2 regions of the Mycetocola sp. Y442 genome follow, and region 1 is predicted to be linked to the other one. Evidence: predicted binding sites of a transcription regulator. Region 1 holds the regulator's gene; the other holds the start of a gene.
What was found. The regulator HspR, encoded in region 1, represses chaperone genes until heat shock. The targets are predictions, from matches to a motif close to AAGTTGAGTCNNNNNGACTCAACTT.
Positions count from the first base shown of each region.

Region 2: the regulator HspR is predicted to act here: its motif matches at 2,172-2,196, upstream of AC1X6S_RS13400 (ATP-dependent Clp protease ATP-binding subunit).

Region 1 covers NZ_JBXHBV010000003.1:247,182-250,555, reverse strand. Annotated here, with positions in the region: gene AC1X6S_RS12735 (nucleotide exchange factor GrpE) at 1-43, shown strand, start outside; gene AC1X6S_RS12730 (DnaJ C-terminal domain-containing protein) at 49-1,038, shown strand; gene AC1X6S_RS12725 (heat shock protein transcriptional repressor HspR) at 1,042-1,455, shown strand; gene AC1X6S_RS12720 (DUF2062 domain-containing protein) at 1,495-2,940, shown strand; gene AC1X6S_RS12715 (class I SAM-dependent methyltransferase) at 3,027-3,374, shown strand, end outside.
Region 2 covers NZ_JBXHBV010000003.1:390,676-394,049, reverse strand. Annotated here, with positions in the region: gene AC1X6S_RS13415 (4Fe-4S single cluster domain-containing protein) at 1-701, shown strand, start outside; gene AC1X6S_RS13410 (hypothetical protein) at 698-1,195, shown strand; gene AC1X6S_RS13405 (ComEA family DNA-binding protein) at 1,202-2,104, shown strand; gene AC1X6S_RS13400 (ATP-dependent Clp protease ATP-binding subunit) at 2,210-3,374, shown strand, end outside.

The DNA.
Region 1 (3,374 bases):
CCTCCGCGCGGCGAAGGTCGTCGTCGCTGTTCCCGCCGAGTAGGAACGATGGCAAGTCAGGATTGGTTCGACAAGGACTTCTACAAGGTTCTTGGCGTGAAGAAGGATGTCACGCCGGCTGAACTGAAGAAGACCTACCGCAAGCTTGCGCGGAAATACCATCCGGACTCGAACGCGGGCGACCCGAAGGCTGAAGCAAAGTTCAAGGAGCTCAGCGAGGCCTACTCGGTCCTCAACGACCCGGAACAGCGCAAGGAGTACGACGCGGTTCGCGCCATGGGATCCGGTGCACGGTTCACCGCTCCCGGTGGCGGCGGACAGGCCGGCGGTTTTGACGATGTCTTCGGCGGCATGTTCGGTGGGGGTGCTCGTGGCACGAGCACCAGCTACCAGCAGGCGGACTTCGAGGACATCCTCGGTGGCGTCTTCGGCCGGGGCGGTGGCTTCGGCCAGCCCTCCGGTGGCTACCGTGGGTTCGGTGGCCCGACGCCGGGACGTGACGTCACGGCATCCACCACTATCGACTTCCTCACCGCGGTCAAGGGTGACACCATCACCCTGCAGACCGCGGAGGGGCGGACGATCAAGGTCAAGATCCCCGCGGGTGTCGCCGACGGGCAGAAGATCAAGCTGCGCGGAAAGGGCCACCAGTCTCCGGACGGAGGGCCAGCGGGTGACCTCGTGCTGTCGGTCTCCGTGCGCAAGCACCCGGTGTTCGAGCGCGACGGACTCAACCTGCGCGTCAACGTCCCCGTGACGTTCGTCGAAGCGACGCTCGGCGCGACGATCGAGGTGCCGACACTCGGCGGGGAACCCGTGCGGCTGCGAGTCGCACCGGGAACGCCGTCCGGACGTGTGCTCCGGGTCAAGGGCAGGGGCGTCGCTACCTCGAAGGGCACCGGCGACCTGCTCGCGGTTGTCCAGGTAGCCGTGCCGTCGCACCTGAGCGCTGAGGCACGCGAGGCCCTCGAGCGATTCCACGAGGTGGAACCCCGAGAAAACCCTCGCGAAGACCTGATCGCACGCGCGAGGGGATAGAGCGTGGACGAGAATTCGCCGATCTTCGCGATCGCGATAGCGGCCGAGCTGGCCGGACTGCACCCGCAGACGCTGCGGCAGTACGACCGGCTCGGCCTCGTCTCGCCAACCCGAACGGCCGGCAAGTCCCGCCGGTACTCGATGAGGGATGTCGTGCAGTTGCGCGAGGTCGCCAAACTGAGTGCCGAGGGCGTCAGCCTCGAGGGCATCGGCCGCATTCTCGCCCTCGAGAACGAGGTCGCTTCACTGTCATCGCGCGTTCGCGAGCTTGAGCACGCGCTCGCTGATGAGATGCTCAAATCACCCGGCCGGCGGGTCTTCGCCGCCGGTTCGCAGGGCGACGTCGTGCCGCTCAAGAGCGGCACGAGGGCACAGCGCCGGACCGAGCTCGTCGTCTGGAGACCGTTCCAGCGTTAGTCCCTTTCGGCCCGGGAAGTCCCGGTCTATGCTGACCGCATGAGCGAGCAGAAGCCGCCGGCGGGCAGGAAAAGCAAACCACGCGCTGAAGCCAAGACACCGCCACCGACGGGCTCGAACGCCGCCGGTGGCCCACCACCTGGATCGCCCCAGGCGCCACCTCCCGGAAGCCCGCCCCCTCCCGCTCCCGATGCCAATCAGGCGCCGGGTCCGGTCCAGCAGGCGGCGGCTCACCAGGTGCCGGGTCAGCAGATGAGCGGCCCGCAGGTGCCGGGCCAGCAGGCCGGAACCTCGCCCACGATCAACCAGGGTCAGCCCCAGGCCGGTTACCCGCAGCAGCATGCGGGTTACCCGCCGCAGCAGCACGCCGGCTACCCCCAGGCCGGTTACCCCCAGCAGGCCGGCTCCCCCCAGCAGGGTGGTTATCCGCCACAACCGGGTGGTTATCCGCAGCAACAGGGCGGTTATCCGCCCCAGCAGGGTGGTCAACCCTACCCGCCGGGCTACCCGCCGCAGCCGGGGTACCCGCCTCGTCCCGGCGGTCCCCAGCCGCCGAGAAACTATGTTCCCCGCGCTGCCGGTCCGGTCACCCCGCCGCGGCCGCCGCTTGCTCCTCGCCAGCGCCGCGGGGCCATGATCGCCGGTGCCGTCGGGTTTACGCTGATGACTCTCGGCTTCACCATGATCGCCATCCCGCTCGTCATCGCTCTGCTCGGCGCCTTCCTCGGCACGATTATCGGCTGGGCCGCCCGAAACGATCCCGATGACTTCTCTCCCAACGGAGGACCACAGCCCCAGGAGATCGAGAGCTTCATCGGAGAGGCGTGGTCGACCCTGCTTCCGTGGCTCATCGGTGCCCTGATACTCGGCATCATCATCTGGCTCCTCGGCTACTTCTCCAGCCTGTGGATCCTGCGCAGCCACTCGGTCAACAGGCCGGTTGCCGTGACCTGGAGTGGACTCGGAATCGCCGTCGTCGGGAACTTTTTCCTCAGCGCGCTCAGTTCGCCGATCACCGGTCTCTTCAATGTGTGGGACCCGGACTTCAACGATCCTGACGACTTCCGCAACTTCGGAGACCCGGGCCAGATGCAGTGGATGGACAGCGTCAACTTTGCACCGACAGCGCTCGGTCTTGCCCTGCTCTTCCTGCTCATCAGTCTCGTCGTGAATGCGGCTATCGGTCTGCTCAGCTGGTGGTGGATGGCTCACGTCTTCAGGGAACAGGCGCCGGCCGACCACCGGGTGTCCGCCGGTGGTGAGCACGGTGCCGGCGCGAACACTCCAGTCGGCACCACACACGGAGGTACCCCGAACGCCGGAACCACGCACGCCGGACAGGCACCGGGGGCACAGGCACCGGGAGCACAGACACCGGGGGCACACACACCGGGAGCATCGAACCCGGGGACGCCGACCCCGGCTGAACCGGCTCGAGGGCGCACAGATCCGTCCGACGGGGAACCGAAGAACCGCCAGGGCTGACCGCAGACCGAGCTCGCCCGGTCCGGGGATGCCGGACCGGGGCGAACCAGGCGAATCGGGGTGAGCCGGGGAGATACCCTGAACAGGTGACTGACTTCGCCTTCGACCGGCTCCGCCGCTGGCCAGACATCGAAGCCGACAACCTCTTCGCGTTTGACGCCAGCGACAGGCTCATCCTCGAAACAGCGGCTGACGTACTCCGCGCAGCGGGCAGCGGAGAGACCGTTGTCGTCGGCGACCGGTACGGCGCACTCACCCTCGCTGCGGCGCACGACGGGGCCACAGGCATCCGTACACATCAGGATGAGTTGTCCGGCGAACGTGCACTCGACGCCAATGCCAGGGCGCTGTCCATGACGGATGCCGTGAGCCACTTTCCGCTGGACGCCACCCTTTTTCGAGGTGCACGGGTGGTGCTGCTGCAGCTGCCGCGC
Region 2 (3,374 bases), 140 kb from region 1:
CGGGAGCGCAGCTCGGCACCGTCGAGCCGGTGTCTCGGCCGGGGGAGGAGCTGCGCTGGTCGCGGTTTCTGCCCGCAACGACGGCCGAGGGGCCCGGGCTGCGCTCGGCGCTCTGGGTGCAGGGCTGCAGCGTGCGCTGCCCCGGCTGCTTCAACCCTCACCTCTGGGCAGAGACCGGCGGGACCGTTGAGATGACGGCGGACCTGGCCACACGTTTCGTGACGGATGCCGCCAGTGCGGGCGTCGAGGGAATCACCCTTCTCGGCGGCGAACCCTTCGACCAGGCCGCCGCGCTCGCCGTGATCGCCGAAGCGTTTCGGGCCGCCGGTCTCACCGTGATGACGTTCAGCGGCTACACGCTCGAGTTGCTAACTGACTGGTCGGCGGACCGCGAGGACATCGCCCGGCTGCTCGCCGCAACGGACCTGCTCATCGACGGGCCTTACCTGCGCGATTCGCCGGACAGCGTGCGGCCGTGGCTCGGCAGCACCAACCAAGGCATCCGTGCCCTCACCGCGGCCTACGCCGACGAGGTCGCCGCCATCGAGCGCGATGGCGGGCTCGACCGGCTCGAGATCCGGATCTCCCGCGATGGTCGCATTGACGTGAACGGCTGGGCGGATGCCTCGGCGCTCGAAGAACTACTGCATGACCTCGGTCCGCGACAGGACCGGCCTGGAACGAAAGCGAGACGCGCATGAGTGTCACCCTGGTCCTCCTCCCCATCGCACTGGCCGCTGCCGCAGCGGCAGGCGGTGTTGGCGCTCTCGGCGCCGTCGCGACGGCGAAGAGCGACGCCTCTGCCGCTGGCCGGCCCGCGCCGGAGATCCGGGTGCGTACCCGGATGAAAGACAGCACGCTCCTGGCCGAGGCCCTGGCGAGCCTTGGCGCGACCGGCGTCGACGTCTCACGGTCGCGGGTCACCGCTGACATCGACGGCGTTGCCCTGACGATGACGCTCACCGACGATGCGGTGTGGGAAGCACACGTGGAAAGTGACTCGCGTGAGGTCACCGTCGCGAGTGCAACCGACCTGTTGCAGCGGCTCGACGCTGCGTACGCCCAGGGGGTGCAACACGCGGTTGCCGAGAAGATCCGGCTTCGCGCGGTCGATGCCGGGTTCGATCTGGTCTCGGAAACCCGGGAGACGGACGACACCGTCACCATGGTGCTCAACGTCCGGACGGGCGCGTAACCAACGATGACTGACACCCAGGCGACACGGCGCAGCACACGGGCGCCCGATCCGGGTGAGGGCCCGTCGCTGACCTGGCGTTTCGTCGCGAGCGCCTGGCTGATCCTGCTGATTCCGCCGGGCGCCGGGCTGTCATGGCTCGGCTTCGCGATCATCGCCGCCATCGGTCGCCGGCCCCTCTGGTGGATTTCCGCGGTGTTCTACGCGGTGGCCGCGGTCGTTGTGCACAACCTCGAGGGCGTTGCCGGGCAAGTGGCGCAGGGCAGTCTGACCCTCGTTGCTCTCGCGCACGGCCTTGCGGTGAACCAGTCCTGGCTGCTCCTCCTCTGGAGCCGCCACGAGAACAGGCTCACCATCTTCGGCTTCCCGATGAAGGCTTCATCTCTCACCGATCCGAACCCGGCCGGCTCGCGGCGAGCTGAGGTCCCGAAGGAACTCGATGGAGTTCTCGGGGCGCGTGGCACGTCTCGGTCGGATTACGTCGACGACTCGGTGGCCGCGCCGCCCCGAAAGCGTCCGACCTGGGCCGAACGGCGCGCCGCGAAAGCGACAGCTCGAGCGCGTGCAGAATCCGCCGCGTCGTCGGCTCGTACAGCTCAACCTGCGCGGCCAGCGGACACGCTTGACCGGGGTTCGTCTCCCGCCGCTCAAACCGGGCCGACCGAGGTCGAACTTGTGGACGTGAACACGGCCAACCACCGGGCTCTCGCCAAGCTCACTGGCATGGATCGCGGACGCGCCAAGGCGGCCGTCGCCGACCGGACGAGGCGGAAGGGCTTCGTCTCCCTCGAGGATTTCGCGGCAACCGCCGGGCTTCAGCCTCACGAGCTCGCCCGGCTTCGCGGCGAGGCGTTCTGTTCCCCGCGGCCCCGAGCGCCGAGGACGTTTGGCCGCCGCGTCGACTACTGATCTCAAACTTGAGTTGCCCCGACTCAGGTTTCTCCCAGCACGGGAATAGGCGGGCGCCCCCAGCGTTAAGTTGAGTGATCATTACTCACGTAACAGGAGGTTGCATTGCCTACATTCTTCGGTCCTGCCGGCTCCGGCAGCGAATCGTTCGACGAGTTCCTCGCTCGTTATTTGCAGGGACAGCGCTCCGCACAGTCGGGACGCAGCGTCGACATGACCAGGCTGCTCAGCCGGCGAACCCACGCAGTGCTCGCTGAGGCGGCCCGATTCGCGATCGCGCACGGCCACACCGAAGTCGACGCGCTGCACATTCTCCGCGTGCTCGTCGAGACGGCCCCGATCGCGGACACTCTCCGTGCCATCGGTACCGATCCGGCCGCTCTCGCTGATGCCGCAGAACAACGACTTCCCGACAAGAGTGACGGGTCGACCTCGGCCGCTCCCTCGCTCACGTCGGCCGCGCAACGAGCCCTGCTCGACGCCCACCAGGTGGCCCGTGCTTTTGGTTCGACCTACATCGACCCCGAACACCTCTTCTTTGCGTTCGTCGTCAACCAGGAGGCCATCGCCGGCCAGTTGCTGACGTCCTTCGGCGTCACCCCGCAGTCGCTGCAGGCCGTTCACGAGGCGGCCCGCACCGGGCAGCCGATGGCCCAGCCGAACGGCGCAGCCTCGAGCGACACCCCGATGCTCGACCAGTTCGGCACCGACCTCACCGAGCTCGCCCGGAACGGCGAACTCGACCCGGTGATCGGTCGGGCTGACGAAATCGCGCAGACCCTCGAGATCCTCTCGCGTCGCACCAAGAACAACCCAGTGTTGATCGGTGAAGCCGGCGTCGGTAAGACCGCTGTTGTCGAGGGAATCGCGCGAGCGATCGTCGACCACGAAGTGCCGAGCCTGCTCGAGGACAAGCGACTCATCTCGCTCGACCTCGCGTCGATGGTCGGTGGCACCCGCTACCGCGGAGACTTCGAGGAGCGACTCACGAAGCTCGTCGACGAGATCACCGCGCACAAGGGTGAACTGATCATCTTCCTCGACGAGCTGCACACCGTTGTCGGTGCCGGCGGCGGGGGAGAGAGCGGCGGAATGGATGCCGGAAACATCCTCAAGCCGCGACTCGCCCGCGGCGACCTGCACCTCATCGGTGCGACGACGCTCAAGGAGTACCGCCGCATCGAGAAGGACTCGGCTCTCGAACGTCGCTTCCAGCCCGTTCACGTCGACGAGCCCAGTGTCGAAGACGCTGAGCGCATCCTTCAGGGGC